Regions from separate parts of the Candidatus Nitrosacidicoccus tergens genome, predicted to be linked through region 1. Evidence: predicted binding sites of a transcription regulator. Region 1 holds the regulator's gene; each other region holds the start of a gene.

Evidence for each region. The regulator sigma-54, encoded in region 1, starts transcription at its own class of promoters, with help from an activator protein. The targets are predictions, from matches to a motif close to TGGCANGNTNCNTGCTT.
Region 2: a site for sigma-54 is predicted at 1,784-1,800, ahead of NSCAC_RS07200 (pilin). Genes of this name have one in related genera too.
Region 3: a site for sigma-54 is predicted at 1,512-1,528, ahead of NSCAC_RS02980 (PEP-CTERM sorting domain-containing protein). Genes of this name have one in related genera too.
Region 4: a site for sigma-54 is predicted at 1,720-1,736, ahead of NSCAC_RS05650 (PEP-CTERM sorting domain-containing protein). Genes of this name have one in related genera too.

What each region holds. Positions count from the first base shown of each region.
Region 1 covers NZ_LR778175.1:1,607,726-1,612,173, reverse strand. The annotation lists gene rapZ (RNase adapter RapZ) at 1-164, opposite strand, end outside; gene NSCAC_RS07780 (HPr kinase/phosphorylase) at 208-726, opposite strand; gene NSCAC_RS07775 (PTS sugar transporter subunit IIA) at 759-1,232, opposite strand; gene NSCAC_RS07770 (RNA polymerase factor sigma-54) at 1,272-2,723, opposite strand; gene lptB (LPS export ABC transporter ATP-binding protein) at 2,750-3,502, opposite strand; gene lptA (lipopolysaccharide transport periplasmic protein LptA) at 3,512-4,448, opposite strand, start outside.
Region 2 covers NZ_LR778175.1:1,501,842-1,506,289, forward strand. The annotation lists gene NSCAC_RS07185 (pilin) at 1-258, opposite strand, end outside; gene NSCAC_RS08905 (pilin) at 309-797, opposite strand; gene NSCAC_RS07195 (type IV pilin protein) at 803-967, opposite strand; gene NSCAC_RS07200 (pilin) at 1,117-1,596, opposite strand; gene NSCAC_RS07205 (sigma-54-dependent transcriptional regulator) at 2,230-3,564, opposite strand; gene NSCAC_RS07210 (two-component system sensor histidine kinase NtrB) at 3,566-4,448, opposite strand, start outside.
Region 3 covers NZ_LR778175.1:595,589-600,036, reverse strand. The annotation lists gene corA (magnesium/cobalt transporter CorA) at 1-99, opposite strand, end outside; gene NSCAC_RS02985 (HPF/RaiA family ribosome-associated protein) at 161-535, opposite strand; gene NSCAC_RS02980 (PEP-CTERM sorting domain-containing protein) at 685-1,458, opposite strand; gene NSCAC_RS02975 (sterol desaturase family protein) at 1,973-2,779, opposite strand; gene NSCAC_RS02970 (PEP-CTERM sorting domain-containing protein) at 2,875-3,645, opposite strand; gene NSCAC_RS02965 (PEP-CTERM sorting domain-containing protein) at 3,955-4,448, opposite strand, start outside.
Region 4 covers NZ_LR778175.1:1,172,251-1,176,698, forward strand. The annotation lists gene NSCAC_RS05640 (MgtC/SapB family protein) at 1-612, opposite strand, end outside; gene NSCAC_RS05645 (class I SAM-dependent DNA methyltransferase) at 814-1,596, shown strand; gene NSCAC_RS05650 (PEP-CTERM sorting domain-containing protein) at 1,770-2,882, shown strand; gene NSCAC_RS05655 (peptide MFS transporter) at 2,884-4,371, opposite strand.

The sequences.
Region 1 (4,448 bases):
ACAGCTCCATGAATGTGAGGATTATTCCAATCCATGTTTTCTACAAAGTGAGGGAGTAGATCAACCGGCAGATTATCTACGCAATAATAACCCTGATCCTCTAAGAAATGGAGAACAATACTTTTTCCTGATCCAGATACCCCGCTAATAATTTGTAATTTCATAAAAGCCTATACTTATTAGCGATGCTTAGTTTTTCAAAGTATGCTATATACACTGACGCTGCTCTAGTTCTAAAAGTGAATCATAGCCATTTTGACATAATTGATAATCTTGAACAGCAATTTCTATTATTGAAGCTAATGGTAATCGCTCTGTAATAGGTAGCGTAAGTTGGGTAACTGAAATACCAAGTTGCTCCCATTTTCCTAAATTACGGCTAAGGGGTTCTATCTCTTCGTCCATATCTAAATGGATTACAAAATCAAGAACGTGTTCAAAAATAATAGCTTGCTCCCCGTATATTTTTCTAATATTAACAACACCCAAACCTGGTATTTCAAGAAAATCTTGTAAAATGGGGGAACAGCTACCTATTAATTTTTGGTTATCGCTGTCTTTATGAAAAATAGGTACATCATCAGCAATTAAGTGATGACCTCGTTGAATTAATTCTAAGGCAACACTACTTTTACCTACTCGACTCTCTCCTGTAAGGAGTACTCCTAGGTTAAACATAACAAGCAACACGCCATGAGTCATAATACTATTAGTAGTTAGATTCATGAACCTAAATAATTTAGTACTATAGCACCGAATTATTTAGATACGCTTGATGTACTATCCCATTCTATTAGAGCCTGTAATAATTCTTGAGGATCTTTAACTTCTCGTAAGTATTGGCGTAGTTTAGAGTTGCGAAATAGTGTTGCTAACTGAGCAAGTAAATTTAAATGCTCATCCGTAGATTTTTCAGGTACTAATAGAGCAAAAAATAAACTTACGGGTTTATTATCAATCGCATTAAAATCGATTCCTTCCTTTAAACGGATAAATGCTGCAATAGTATATGGACTACCTTCTATTCGGGCATGGGGAATAGCAACGCCATTGCCAATACTAGTACTTCCAAGTCGTTCCCTGCTTAGTAAATGACTTAAGATATCTGTTACCTCCAACCCATAAGTACCATGGGAAAGTAATTTAGCAAGTTGCTCTAGTACTTGTTTACTACTGCTTGCTGAAAAATCAATAATAACTTGCTCTAGAGTGAGAATTTCAGTGATTTTCATAGTGATTTATATAGTGTTAATAACTATATTTATAAAAGTTTATGAAGATTTTTTTCGTTCGCTAGATGTGGGAATATTCAAAAACTCTCGATACTTTGTTACTGTACGGCGAGATATTTTGATACCTTGTTTTTCTAATACTAGTGCAATAGCATTATCGCTTAGAGGTTTATTTGCTGGTTCTTGTGCAATTAATTTTTTAACTGCAGCACGGATAGCAGTTGAGGAATAACCTTCTCCATTTTCTGTTTTTATACTACTAGAGAAAAAATATTTTAATTCAAAAATCCCCCAAGGGGTGTTCATATATTTATTCGTAGTAATACGAGATACCGTTGATTTATTCATAGCAATAGATTCTGCAACATCGTGTAATACTAATGGACATATATCTATTTCATTTCCATGCTCTAAAAATTTCTGTTGATATTTAACAATACAGGTAGCAGTTTTTAGTAAAGTTTCATTACGAACATGTATTCCCTTAATAAACCAACGAGCATCCTGAAGTTGATTTTTCAAATAACTCTGTGTAGCAGGTGCATTATTATTTTTGCGGGTTAAATCTTTATAGTAGCTATTAATTCTAAGCTGAGGAATAACCTCTAGGTTTAATTCAGTTTTCCAGCGACCATTAGACTTAGTGACATAAACATCGGGAATAATATACTCTATTTTATTAGATTGTACTTGATAGCCTGGATAGGGATTAAGAGAGCGGATCATTTTTAATATTGAATCTAATTTTTCTCTACTTAGCTCTTCCCATATTGGCAATAAGTTAATTTCCCTAATTATTTTTTCATAGTTATGTTCTGCTAAATCAGGCAAATAGCGTAGAACAAGCCACTTAGTAAGGTCTAATAATGGAGTATCAGTTGGATAGCGATTGAGCTGTAATAAAAGACACTCTTTTAAATCCCTTGCACCAATTCCTGGAGGATCAAAATTGTGTACCTTAGACAAAACTGCCTGAACTTCCTCGGATTCAACTACAATATCTGTTTCTATAGTTTCTATTATTTCTTTAAGCGAACTATCTAAATAGCCTTGTTCATTAATTGCATCAATAATTTTACTAGTAATAAAAAATTCTCTTTCACTCGTAGTGTTTAAATAAGCTTGCCAGAGTAGGCATTCTTGTAGCGTCTCTTGAGTGTTTTTAATACTATCTATATCAAAGGGAGACTCATCTTTAGATGGCTTTGGAGATAAAGAGTAATCATAAATATCGCTCCAATTTGCATCTATGGAAAGATCTTCAGGTATATTCTCTTCTAGTAAAGTAGATGTTGAATCTTTAGATTCTTCGTTTTTTACAATATGCTCTTCTTCATGTCCAACTTGTTCTAATAGTGGATTAGATTCCAGCATCTGTTGAACCTCATTTTGGAGATCAATAGAAGAAAGCTGCAATAGACGGATTGATTGTTGTAATTGAGGGGTTAATGCAAGCTGTTGTTTTAATCGTAATTGGAGTCCGGTTTTCATTTTTATTATGATTTTTTAAGTACTAATTATAGATTAAAGTTATGACCTAGATAGACCTCTTTGACTTGCTCGTTATTAAGAATTTCTTGAGGCTCGCCACTAGCAATTACCTCTCCTGCATTCACAATATAGGCATGTTGACAAATGCCTAAAGTTTCTCGAACATTATGATCAGTAATAAGCACGCCAATTCCTCTATTAGTAAGATGGCGAATAATGTCTTGAATGTCTAGCACTGAAATAGGATCCACACCCGCAAATGGTTCGTCTAACAATATAAATTGCGGCTCTACTGCTAATGCTCTTGCAATCTCTACTCGTCTTCGCTCTCCTCCAGAAAGGCTCATTCCTAGCGTGTTCCTTACATGGGTAATATGCAATTCATTCAGTAAACTATCCACTAAGTGGTCACGCTGTGCTTTAGTTAGATTATTTCGTGTTTCAACAATTGCAGTAATATTTTCAGCTGCAGTAAGTTTACGAAATACAGAAGCTTCTTGAGGGAGATAGCTTATACCCAACTTGGCACGACGATGAATTGGATAGTGAGTAATATTATGATGGTTTAAAGAAATTTGTCCCTTATTTGGAGGAACTAACCCTACTATCATATAGAAACAAGTAGTTTTTCCAGCACCATTAGGACCTAATAAACCTACTACCTCGCCGCTTAAAAGCTCGACTGAAACGTCTTTTACTACCCAGCGAGATTGGTAGCATTTTGCAAGGTGATGAGCAGCTAGTTTGCTTATAGATGATCTATCTACTACATGATCCATAAAAATACTTTAGGATGATTCTTCCAGATCATCCTCTTCTTTAAGCCGAATATCACTCTCTTTAACCCAACCCTTTACTGCTTTTCCATTCACAAGGGTAGCAATATGTGCCCAAGGTCCCTGGTGACCGTAAATAACCACTTGAGTTCGTGGTGGAATAAGAGCGGTTTCTTTACCCTTACGATGAGGGCGATCAAGTAATTTTAACCATGTTTTAGTACGCCCATCGGAGAGAGCACCTTCAAGTGCCGGAGGATCTTTTATTTCATATTTCTTTATTTCAGATGGTTTTAATTCATCTTCTGGTATTATCTCTAGGGTACCTTTATTTTTTGTTGTAACTATTGCTTTATTCTCAGGCAGTTTTACATCTTCTTTAGTATTAATATCATCTTTCTCAGGTTTTATTTTAGTCTGAGGTTCTGATAAATTTAAGCCCTCTAATTTTCGATGTTTAGCTTCAATATTAATAAAACGTGAGGCTACCCAACCTTTTAAGGTTTTTCCGCTAATAGTAGCTGTAATTTGGAACCACTCGCCATTCGTCTTAAGAATAGTGATAGGTGTACGCTCTGGTAGTAGAGCTAATATTTTGGCTTTTGTGCTAGCCTCTGATCGAAGATTTAATTTTGTCTTTGTATAGCCATAGCTTTTTATTTGCTCAGAGTATTCTTCATTATTATTAGTATGATTCTCTAAGTTTGTGTTAGTTGGTAAGGAATTTTTAGTTACTTTTTTTTCTTTCTTAGATGTATTTGCTACAGAATCTAGTTTATCTTTTTGGGCAATATTACTTTCCTCATTAGGATAAATCGTTACATGGATACGCCCTGTGCTCGTTCCTTTTTCTCCTCCTTGCCCTTTAACAATGCGGTGCTCAGTATCATACTCTATGTAATCTCCTGTAAAATCATCGTCTCCCTGCCATACATGAGCTTCTTTAAAA
Region 2 (4,448 bases), 110 kb from region 1:
AGAAACTTGACCATTCGCACTAATATTAGCCAGCAAATCCGAGCTACTCGCCGGATTTTCGCAAGCATCGCCCATTTGATTTCGGGCGAGGCACTCTTCAACTACCATTTTTAATCCACTGAGTTGGCTAAAAATGAGCGTCACTTGAGTCCTAATCATATAATCTTGATATTGAGGTAGTGCCACAGCTATGAGTACCCCAACTATTCCTACGCCTATCATGATTTCAAGTAGGCTAAATCCTAAACTAGCCTTCATATATATTTAGGTAAGATAAATTTTTATGTAACTTTTGTAAAATTTTATATTTATTCCATTGCCGCTACTGGACAGCTAATAGGGGCATATTTGACATTTCCACTAAAAGTGCAGGTCCAGCGGCCATTGCTATTTCGATCTAAACTGACCAAGCTGCTATTGAGTACATTGGTGGCATTGCCTCCTAAAGTAGCGCTAATATTAGCGGTAAAATCTATATTAATCGTAATGGTAGGAGCCCCTTCTCCTGTAGAAAGATCGGCAATGCCATTGCCATTGCCCACCAGAATATTGGATCCTTGAAAAGTATTTTGGCAGGCCGTACCTGCTGCTACGGTAGTATATTGATGTTCAATGCACATCTCCACAATAGGGGTCAGGCTCTTGGCTTCGGTGACTGCCCGAATCACTTCCGTTTGCGCCACATAGGTTTGATATTGGGGAAGGGCAATCCCAGTGAGAATCCCCACAATAGCAATGCCTATCATAATTTCCATTAAGGAAAAACCTGTATTATTTTTTATTTGGATGGCTATCATTATAATTAATCTAGGTAATCATCATCGATAGGGATCGTTTGTAGATTTTTTACTCTATCTATATAAGTTTGAAATTGAGGGATGGCAATTCCAGTGAGAATCCCCACAATAGCAACTACAGTCATTAACTCAATTAAGGAGAAACCTGATTTATTTTTTTGGATAGTCATGATAGGGAAAAATAGATAGTTAAATATTTAATCCTATTAGGATCCTAAAAAATACTCACCCCAACTTATATCAGTAAGGGTGAGTGGAGTGATGGTTTTCAAAAGTAAATATTAAGATGTTATAGCAAAAGATAGAGAATTAAGTTTAACTACGGCGAAGTGCTACCACTAGGAGCACAGCTCGCAGGGGTATATTGAGCAGTGATTTCTGTGCCATCAGGTGCACAAGTCCAAGTACCAGTACCACTTCGAGTAAGGGTAATAGTACCTCCTGTGATGGCAGTTGATGCATGGTTACCCAGTGTTGCGGTAATGGTTACATCTGGTGCAGTTCCATCTATTTGAGGAGCCCCTAGACCGCCACTAAACAGTGGAGGAGTGCTTTGAGAGCTACCCGTTAGGATATCTGAGCCTGTAGCAGTAGAATTTTGAGCACATGTTGTCATATCAGATATTCCATTATTGATGCAATCTTCCACTACCATTTTTAACGCGCTGGCTTCGGAAATAGCACGAGTCACTTGTGCTTTGGCAATATAAGTTTGATATTGAGGAATAGCGACTGCTGAAAGTACTCCGACAATGGCGACGGTGATCATCAGTTCAATTAAAGAAAAACCTTTGTTCATTATTTTTTTCTCCCTAAAAAAAATAGGCAATGAATGTTGTGTTGATAATTTAGGTCACTTTGTATGTTAAGTTACCTAGAAAATGAAAGGTATATTATTTTTATTGCTTATTATTTCAGATAAAAACTATTTTTTAAATCAACAAAGTAAATATTTTTTGTTAAGCGATTTATCTCACAACTAAGTAGAGCAACTTATATGCCACATAAGGTCATAATATTGTGTCTATATTAGGTAATTAAAAGATTATATTAATATAATAAGGTGAAAAAATATGTAAAGTCTTATTTCTACCTTAACTAATATGACATTTTTAGTCATTTTTATGACCTAAAATGTCATATTTACTCCAAAATATGCTCTCCTTCCCAAAAACTTTGATTAGTTGGTAATTATCAGGAGTAAATTTTCTATAACTAATTAAGAAAATTAGCTAAATTTAGCTAAAAAATTAAAAATAATTTCTTATATGATAAATTTTTTAGTAATTTTACTAAGAAATAAATTTTATTTTAGCTTGTATATGACAATTTTTGTCATATATAGAAGAAACTAAACTACTTATAGAAGCGTAATAACAAAAATTGTCACTACACTTCTATAAAGAGTGAAAGAATGATTGAAGTAAGTCGCTTATTCTAAATTAAGTTTCTTTAAGCGATAGCGAAGGGCACGAAACGTAATCCCTAGCAGCCTTGCTGCTGCCGTTTTGTTATAGCCAGTTTGCTCTAATGCCCGTAGAATTGCTTGTTTTTCTAGATCTTCAAGGTGACGCTCTAGGGAAGCCTCTCCAAGAGAATGGAGCTTATCTGGCCAGCTGGTGTCTTTAGGTAGGTGTAAATTTCTGGCATCAATGATTCCTCCCTCATGGAGCACTAGGGCCCGTTCAAGGATATTCTCTAGCTCCCGTACATTGCCGGGGAAAGGATAACTTTGCAGTTTCTCAAGTGCACTAGGCGTAATTTGAGGACAGGCATGATTACCCCGCAGTGCCAGCTGGGTAAGAATATGCTTGGCTAAAACAGGAATATCCTTTGCACGCTCTCTTAAAGGAGGTACTTGTAGCTCGACAATATTGAGTCGGTAGAATAGATCTTGGCGAAATTTCCCTTCATTCACCAGTTGAGAAAGATCCTGATGGGTGGCACATAAAATCCGTACATCTACTGGTACTTCTCTTTGGCTACCAATGGGGCGAACTGCACGCTCTTGAATGGCACGAAGGAGCTTTACCTGCATTTGTATGGGTAAATCTGCCACTTCATCTAAAAATAAAGTACCTTCTTGAGCGGCTTGGAAAAGCCCTTCTTTATCTCGAGAGGCTCCAGTGAAACTTCCCTTTTCATGGCCAAAGAACTCACTTTCCATCAGACTTTCTGGAATGGCGCCACAGTTGACAGGCACAAAAGGACCTGATGCTCTGGGTCCTTGGCGATGAATAAGGCGAGCCACTAATTCTTTACCGGTACCGGATTCTCCACTGATATAGACAGGAGCTTGGCTACACGCCAGCTTAGTAATTTTGCTTCGCACCGCTTCCATAGTAGAAGATTCCCCAAGGAGCTGGTAGTTACCCTTCGCTTTTTGCAGGGGAGCAAAAGGCATTTTTAATGCCATTTTCACTAAATTGCGTAGAGATTTTACATCCAAAGGTTTAGAGATAAAATCAAAGGCACCTGATTTTAAAGCCTCTACTGCAGTTTCTACACTACCATAGGCAGTGATCACTGCTACAGGGATTTGAGGGTAGTCTTGGTTAATCAGTTTGACTAAATCTAACCCACTACCATCGGGTAGTCGCATATCGGTTAAGCATAGGTTAAAGGAGTTTGCTTTAAGATGTTTACTGGCTTCAATAAAATTCATTGCTTTTTGGCAATTAATTTTCATCCCCATTAGAGTCAAATCAAGAAGCTCTAAAATATCAGGTTCATCATCAACAACGAGTACGATTGGTGATTTGTTCATGTTATTGGTTCTCTAATTTAGGTGCGGGAAAACAGATATGAAAGCAGGTACCACTTTTAGGAGGATTTGGGCAATACTCTAATATTGCTCCATTATTTTCCGCAAGTGCTCGAGCGAGATACAGCCCTAATCCAGTACCTTTGGTAGAGGTAAAGGGCTCAAAAAGATGATCTATAATTTCTTTAGAAATACCCGGACCTGAATCTATAACTTCTACCATAATGGGGTAAGGTCCTGTTTTCACGCACACAACAATTTTAAGATAAGGTGGTTGATCTATTTTTCTTCCATAATGCCACGCATTATCGCAAAGATTCCAAATAATTTGATGAAGCTGAGAAGGATTAGCTTCGATATAAATCGAATTGGATTCAATCTCTAAGGACACATGGGTTTCATCGGTTTTTTTACTAACATAAAATTCCTCTAAAAAACGAGTAAGCCAAGGTTTTAAGGCAATCTGTTCTACAACCCCTGAATCCTTACGGCTGAGTTGTAGTACATTTTTCACAATTTCATTGATTCGGTTACTGTTAGTAAGAATTATATCTAATAGCCTTTGATTGCCTTTATCTAACTCAAGGGTTTCTTCAAGTAATTGACTCGCATGACTAATCGCTCCTAAAGGGTTACGAATTTCATGGGCAATACTTGCAGTTAATCGTCCTAAAGAGGCTAGCTTTAATTGTTGAGCTTGCTGGCGTAAATAGGAATAATTTTCTAGAAAAATAAGGGTACTTTCAGTGCCTATTAAGCGGATAAATTGAGGCTGTAACTCAGGTAGATCTGGGGCAATATGCAGTGCCTTTGGATGGTAATAATCAGAGCAATTTTGCCAATCTTGCATGGCTTGAGCTAATGCAGGTATGGTTTGGATATTTAAT
Region 3 (4,448 bases), 800 kb from region 1:
GTGAATCCAAATATTCTTAGATTCAAGAATATTTTCTTGGCACTCAGGTACCTCAGAAAACTCCTGCATTTTAAGCTGAGATTTTGTATAGTGAGTAATTTGAATAGATTGCAGATTTACAAACGCCCCAAATAGAAAATTTAATTTATTTCATAGTTAATTATAAAAGATCGCTTTCATTTTCAAATGAAGCTTTATCGTGCTTTCCTTGATCCCGCTGGCGACGTATATATTCTTCTAGCTGACGACGCATAGCGCGGAAAGAATCTCGAATAGCAATGTAAACATCTTCATGGGCATGGTTTTTTTCTGGCTCACGGCTGACGACTAGCTCTTTTCCTGGGATAGTAAGATCTATCCGTACATGATAGATATTACCCTGATTATGGTGTTTGTCCCCTTTTTCTACAATCACATGGCAGCGAATAATCTCCTCGTAGAATTGATGTAGTTTATCTGCTTGTTCTTTAATATTTTCTTCTACTGCAGGTGAATATTCAGTATCACGAAAAGTTACCTCTAATGGTAATTTCATTCATTACGCTCCAATTTTAATTTATATCTTTATATATTATCTAACCTTCCTAATGGTGAGAATATCATAACTGAAATTTCACCATAAAAAAGGGCGTATAACTACGCCCTTGCAAATGTGAGGATTAATTTATGAAGTAATAACGATTTCTATTCTAGTGTGACTGTGCGGCGACGGCTTATGAAAGCTAATCCAATTAATCCTGTACCAAAGAGCATCATTACAGAGGGTTCTGGAACATTAGCTACCATAGATACATTGGTTAATAATGCCATAGGAGGAAGCCCACTCGGAGTACCTACAGAAAGAAACGTTAAGGTTTGACTTGCTGCAGTTGCAGTAAAAGTCATAGTCTCAGACTGCCAGCCAGTAAAACTATGAGAAGGATTATCTATAGTACTAGTATCTTGTGTATCACTACCAAAAGTAACTGCAAGATATTCTTGAGTATCTCCATCACGGCTTTGCATTTGTGCTGCACCCCAATCAAAAGTTAGGGTATACTGTTGACCAATTGTTAAATCACCGATAGTTTGGCTAATACTAGATTGGACACCAGAGGTTTGATCTCCATCTAAACCAACAAACGTATTGGTACCATTGGGTGCTGGAGCAATTGCCCATAACATTTCTTTATTAGTATTTTTAGTACTAGTCTCTCCCCATTCTGAAGTGGCATTTACACTAGTTGCTGATGCTGCATCTGGATACCAGATCTCATAACCCTCGTTTCCCGTCCAATTTGCAATAAAGTCAGATGCTACATAGCCATTATTATTTCTAGAACCAAACTGAGTAGGGTCAGTGATACCGCCAACATCAGAAAAGTCCCCATTTTGTACTAAATTAATAGGAGCAGCATGAGCACTCATTGCAAGTGCTGTACTCAAGGTGAGTGCAGTAGATATTTTTGATAATTTCATAGATATTGAACCTCTATATTACTTAAGTTAATTAAAAAATTACTTAAGATATATAGCAACACCTGTGCCATTTATTCTATATTACAATATAATTATATAGTTAATTATTAACTATGATTGATAACTAACTAATAATGTTGACCTATGAGTGCATATTTGAATATCTATTTTGTCAGTGACGCTCATGGTAACAAAAAATCAATATTGAGCTTATCTAAGATAAGATCCAATTATTCATCATAATGATGAAGTTATTATTTTCTTTTAAGAAAGATATTTTATTGGGTAAAAATGATTGCTTATTTCCGTCAGTGTTAATTTTGAGCCATTTAGAGAATAAATACTACCTATATAAAATGCCTAGATAATATACTTAATTGAAAATTAAGGATAAAACCCACAGCAGATAGAAAAACTTAATTTTCTCAAAGAAAAAATAGAAAATTGTCAAGGCTCTTAGCACTATAAGGGCTTAAGCCCAGAGGGATAATCTATCTTAGTACAAGATATAGTATTAAGAAGTACGACGGGTAGTAGCGGAATAAAGGTTAAGAAAAGGTTTAATGAGTTGCCCAAAAAATGAAGCAGGCATGGGAGCATCAATGCCATATTGAGTCGGCCAGTGTTTAGGAGAAATATAAGTACCAAAAATATGATCTAAGATAGGCAACATGGAAGCATAATTTCGATCCCGTTGCCCCATATTGGTATGGTGCCAATGGTGAAAAAAAGGAGAGGCAATAAAATTTTCTAATAGCCCAAAACGCCAGCGGATATTAGCGTGAATAAAAAATCCCCAAGTCACACCAATGACTAAAAACAATGCAGTCACCGTAGAGGAATCTCCAGTCAACCCTAGGGAAAGTACGGGGAGAAAAGTACATATGCGCGTGAAAAGAATATCTACAGGATGAGCACGGGTATTGGTTAAAAAATCCACTTCTTTAGCACTATGATGAATAGCATGAAACCGCCAGAGTAAAGGCACAGCATGGGTAAGACGATGGGCCCAGTAAAAACCTAATTCTCCTACCATGAGTGATAAAGCAAGGCGAGTTCCTCCGGGTAATCCATTGAGTATCTCATGTATGTGGGTTGGAATCAGCTGGTAAATAAAGCCGCCCATAATCGCTAAAGGTGGTGTCAGCACTATGCCAGAAACTACCCCATTGAGCATATAATAGCCGAGATCAACCCAAAATTGAGCGCGAAAAAAATCCTGCTTCTCAATTTTAAATGCTCGCTCTAAGGGAACAAAAATAGCACAGAGCAGAAATAGCCAAACAGATAGATGTAAGATGGTAGCAATTAACGCATTCATGAAGTATGTAAATTTTTTATATTAAAAAGGCTACTAGGAATAGATATTCCTAGTAGCCTCCATCATACAACGCCTTTTTTTAATAAGGCAAATAGTTATAATAAATCAATGGCACGACGGCGAGTAAAGAAGGTTAGCCCAAGTAACCCAGCACCAAAGAGCATCATCACAGAAGGCTCTGGTACAGTATTAGGTACCATAGATACATTCGTTAATAATGCCATAGGAGGAAGCCCAGTTGGGGTACCTACAGAAAGAAACGTTAAGGTTTGGCTTGCTGCAGTTGCAGTAAAAGTCATAGTCCCAGACTGCCAGCCAGTAAAATGTCCAGAAGGATTATCTATAGTATTAGTATCTTGTGTATCACTACCAAAAGTAACTGCGAGATGTTCTGTAGTATCTCCAGTACGGCTTTGCATTTGCGCTGCACCCCAATCAAAAGTTAGGGTATACTGTTGACCAATTGTTAAATCACCGATAGTTTGGCTAATACTAGATTGGACACCAGATGTCTGCTCACCATCTAAGCCTACGAATGAGCCAGATCCACTAGGTGGTGTAGTAACTGCCCATAACATTTCTTTACCAGTATTTGCACTACTACCCTGTCCCCATTGACTATGAGCTTCCGTACCAGTAGCTGCTGATGTACTTGGATACCAGATCTCATAACCATCGTTTCCCGTCCAATCTGTAATAAAGTTAGATGCTGTATAGCCATTACCGCTTGCAGTACCAAACTGAGTAGGGTCAGTGATACCGCCAGTAACAGTAGAAAAGTCCCCATTTGTAATTAAATTTGCATGAACGTTCATTGCAAGTACTGTACTCAAGGTGAGTGCAGCAGATATTTTTGATAATTTCATTAATCCAAGTCTCCTTAAAGTAGTTACATAACTAATTACGTAGCTACTAAAGTATTGGATAAGATGTAATTCTTATTATTCTTACGATCCCCAGCGAAAACTAGATCATAAAATACAGAAATACAAGAGAATCAAAGAATAAAAATTTTAGAGTAAGCTTAAAAAAATTTATTTAAAAATTAATTGTTAAAGATAGAAAATAGAGGATATTTGTTTTTGCCTTGGCTCCTAGTGGTGATGTACTAGGAGCTAAAGCAAAAGCAATTAAGACTATCTTCTTAGTATTCGTTAATTATATAAGGCAAATAATTATAATAAATCAATAGTACGGCGGTGAGTAAAGAGGGCTAGTCCAAATAACCCAGCACCAAATAGCATCATCATAGAAGGTTCTGGAACCGATATATTCACATTAGCTAATAAAACCATTGGCGGTGACTGCACAGCTCCTTCTCCACCCACAGCAGTGAAGGTTAAATTCTCCGAGCTGGCTGTTGCATTGAAAGTAAGAGATTGACTCATCCAGTCACTAAATCTAGCCTGCGTTAGATCATTCGCATCATATGAGGGAGTCATATTCATACTCATAGGATAGTTACCCATCGGAATATCCATGCTGCCCATACCACTCATACCACTCATACCACTCATACCGCTCATACTTCCCGTCATTGTCATTGCCCCTTTAGTATTTTGAACATCCGTGCCTAGGCTTACATTAAGGTAACCAGTCGTTTCTCCGGTATCGCTTTGCAGTTGAGCTACTCCAAAATCGAAACTAACCACATAAGTTTGACCTGGCG
Region 4 (4,448 bases), 440 kb from region 1:
ATAGTTAGTACGAATCACCATACTGTATTCAAAAAATTCTTCTTTATTATTAAGACGGTAATTTAAATTAGAAACAGAAAATCCCTGACTTTCAGTAAGACAGCGGATTTCTGCTTCAGGTATCTTTTCATGAGGTACAAAACGAATTGAGAGATAGGCATAGGTTTGAACTGGAATTTTCCCTTCTAGCCATTTGAAGAAGGATAGAACTCCGAGGGTAAGAAAAGCAGCTAAAAATGCAGGAAAATAGAAACCAACTCCAATCAGAATTCCAATAGCAGCGGTCGCCAAAATAGAGGCAGCTGTAGTTAATCCATGGACGGATACACCTTGCTGCATAATTACCCCCGCTCCAAGGAAGCCAATTCCTGTGATTATCCCTTGAGCCATTCGAGTAGGATCCATTCTTGTATATTCTAGAGCCGCATGGGGGAGCCAATACATTTCATAGGTAGTAACTAGCATTAAAAGACAAGTAGAAAGACATACTAAAGCATAAGTACGAAACCCTGCAGGTCGGCTATGATAACTACGCTCAAGCCCAATGAAAGCTCCTATTATAAGAGCAATAAACAATCGTAAAGCAAGCTCTGTATAAATATGATCTGGCATGGAAACTAGCGTTATGCTTTTTGAAGCGAAGAATTTAAAAATATAATTTTAACACAACTAGCTATTAGCAAATTACTGCCTCATCCTAGTACTATAATTAGATTTTATCCAATTATGTTTAGCGATGAGTTGTCAGATTTGTTAGGATGGATAATTTATATAGAAAGCAAAACTAACTAAAGAATATATTGAAAATAAATAATGCAGCAAAGACATAGAATACGTTTTCCAAAAGATAGTACTCATAGTTTAAATCAAGATGAGGCTTATTTTTTCCTTCAAAGTGAAAACAAAGAGAGAAAAATTCGCTTTCATGATTACAATGAAATTTATAAGATTCCAGGCCTATATGAGCAATTGTTCTATGATCGACTAAAGTGTAATTCTCCTAGTAAAGTTACTTCTATATTGCATAGTGCCATTGAGCAAAAGTCATCTTATAATTTTACTGAACTTCGCGCTCTAGATTTAGGAGCAGGTAACGGGATAATGGGGGAGGAATTAAAAAAACAAGGGGTATCTAGACTGATTGGCGTAGATATTATTCCAGAAGCCTATGAAGCAATGATTAGGGATAGACCCAACTTATATGACTCCTATTATATTGAAGATTTTTGCCGTTTAGATACTAAAACAAGAAAAGAAATTGCTTCATGGCAACTTGATTGCTTGGTATCTGTAGCAGCCCTTGGTTTTGGAGATATTTCTATTAAAGCATTTATTGAAGCCTTTAATATTATTCAAAACCAAGGTTGGGTTGCTTTTAATATCAAAGAAACCTTTCTTGAACATACGGATAATACTGGATTTTCCCGCATGATAAGAGAGCTAGTTTTTTCAAAATACTTAAATATTTACTGCATTGAGCGTTATCGCCACCGACTCTCTACTGAGGGAGAGCCACTCTATTATTTTGCTTTAGTCGGATGGAAAAACTCAGATGTGCCTCTAGAATTTTTGGAGGCTAAAGAAATTATTCTGTAGCTTATAAATAGAGAAAATTAAGTGAAAATAATGAGCACAAATGTGACAAAAAATAGAATAAAATCAAATATCAATAAGAACTAAATACTTGTACCTAATTGATATTATTATAGATATAATATATGGCATATATTTTGCTTTGTTTTTTAAAACAAGAAAAATATATATGAATTATGATGTTATCCTCAATTAAAAAATGCTTACTCTCGCTGCTATTTGGCTGTAATATCGTTACGGCTCAAGCTAGCATTATGTTTAATGCGATTTATGACGATGTAATTAACAATACGGGGGTTGGGTTTGATGATCCAACAATTGTTGGTCCTAATGATCTCACGTTAGGTCAAGAGCGTCAAAATACCCTCCAAGCCGTATTTAATTACCTCAACACAGTGATTGACGAAACTGGAACTTTTAACCTAGAAGTTAATAGCTCTTTATTACCAGATAACCCTAATAGCAGTAATATAGTAGCTCCCCAGTTCCCTTTAGTCTATAATGGCTTATCTATAGAAAGCAGTCCTGATGATATATTAGCTCAGGGTGGATCTTACTATGCCATTCAAAATGGATTTAATAGTGGGCTTACTTTTGAAGATATCACTACAGGTAGTACCCTTTATCCAGGAGTTCCTGATGCAGATATTCAATTTAATTTTAGTCAAAACTGGAATAGTGGTTTAGGTCAGCCAGACTCTGATCAATACGATCTTTTCACCGTAGCTCTCCATGAGATTACTCATGATTTAGGTTTTGATTCCTTTATTAGTGAAACAGGAGCAAGTATTTTTGCTCAGAGTAATGGAATTAATGCTTATACTACCTATGATAGCTATTTAGTACTTGGAGATGGGACTCCTCTTGTTGATTCTGCAGGAAATTTTCTTGGCACTCAGAGTGATCTAATCGACAATGATATTTACTTCAGTGGTAAGTATGCCAATGCAGCTAATGGAGGAATGCCTGTTCAAGTTTATGATCCTTCTACTTGGGCACAAGGCTCTAGCCTAGTCCACCTAAATGATCCAAGCGATTTAATGTACTATTTAATTAATCCTGGTATGGAAAAAAGAACTTTTAGTAATGTAGATTTAGGGATTTTGCAGGATCTTGGTTATACTTTGTATAGTACTAATAATGGAGGCGATGGAGGTCAAACCCCACCTAATAATGGTAATGGAGGTGAACCTTCCCCACCTAGTGTTCCTGAACCAAGTAGTTTAGCGTTATTTTTATTAGGCAGTATTTTCATTTATTCTCGTAGAAATCTATATTTTTTAACTTAAATTAATACCTTTTAATTACTTGTAATAATACTAAGGCAATTAAAGTACAAATTATTGCTGCAATACATAGCCAATTAAATAGATTAGTATAGATAAGCAAGGTAATTTGGGGTGCAATTATATTCTTAGGGATAGCCGCTAAGGTGGCAATCCATCCGCCAAAGTATTGGGAAATACCCGTGATAATAAAATAAACTCCCATCATTAATCCACCCATCCGATCTGGAGTATAACGAGCAATAACAGCTAATCCTAAACCACTAATCAGTAGCTCGCTTAGTGCCCCAAAGCCATAACCCCAAATAATAAACCAAGAAGGTATTTTACTTTCAGCATCAGAGAAATGTATAGCAATACTATAAATAAAAAAACTTACTGCTATAGCGATAAAACCAATCACAAATTTAGTGGCAATAGGTTCATTTTTTCGGTTATCGCAATTATAATGCCAAACAAGAGCAGATCCTAAAATAAAAATCCAAATAGGATTTAAAGCTTGGAATTGAGCAGGTGCCCAAGTGAACAGATGGATTCCAAAAATATAAAACCTCCAATCTACATTACGCAAGATAAACAAGGCTAGTGAGGTAGCCATTTGTTGATAAAAAATAAAGAAAAAAACGATTTGTAAAGTTAAAAGGAAAGTGATAATTAATCCAGATCGCTCTCTGCCCTGATTAGTGGTCATTAAAAAAATTAAAAATAGCAATACACTAATCCCAGCTATATATATGAACCAGCGAGCAACATATTCATTATTAATAATGAAGGCAGAAAAAAATATAAATATGATGCTTCCGATAAGCACTAAAATCAGCCTATCCAACTTTATTGGTCGAAAGTCTGGATAAGAGCCAATATGTGCAATACTCCGATGCATAATAAAAAAGTAGCTTAACCCTAAGAGAAGACCAATAGTACTGATTGAAAATGCAATATGCCACCCAAGATCACTATGGGAATAGGTATTGATATAATCTTTTACCCATGGTATAAGTAGCATAGAAATCATAGAACCTATATTCACTGACATGTAATATAAGGTAAAAGCACTTTCTATGTTAGATCTATCTTGTTGGTAGATTTTACGTACCATATTACTAGCATTAGGTTTAAATAAACCATTCCCTACAATAATAACTCCTAAGGCTAGAAATATGAAATAGGTATTTTGCATAGGTACTGCCATTAGACCATAGCCTATGGCAAGTATTATTATTCCTAGTAACAAGGTACGACGTGTACCTAGTACCCTATCGCCTATCCATCCGCCAATAACTGGTGTAGTATAAATAAGTGCAGCACAAGTACTCCAACTTAAATTAGCTTGCTGATCACTAAATCCAAGTTGCTGTACCATATAATAGACAATCAGTACTTGCATCCCGTAGTAACCGAAACGCTCCCACATTTCAATAACTAGAATAGTGGTAAATGATTGAGATCGAGAAGGTGAGAGAAGAGCTAAATCCGCAGGTTGCTTCTCCATAAATTGCCTTTTCTTTTTTATATATTCAGCTATATATTGAAGTTATATTTAAATAATTATCATATATATTAAATTTT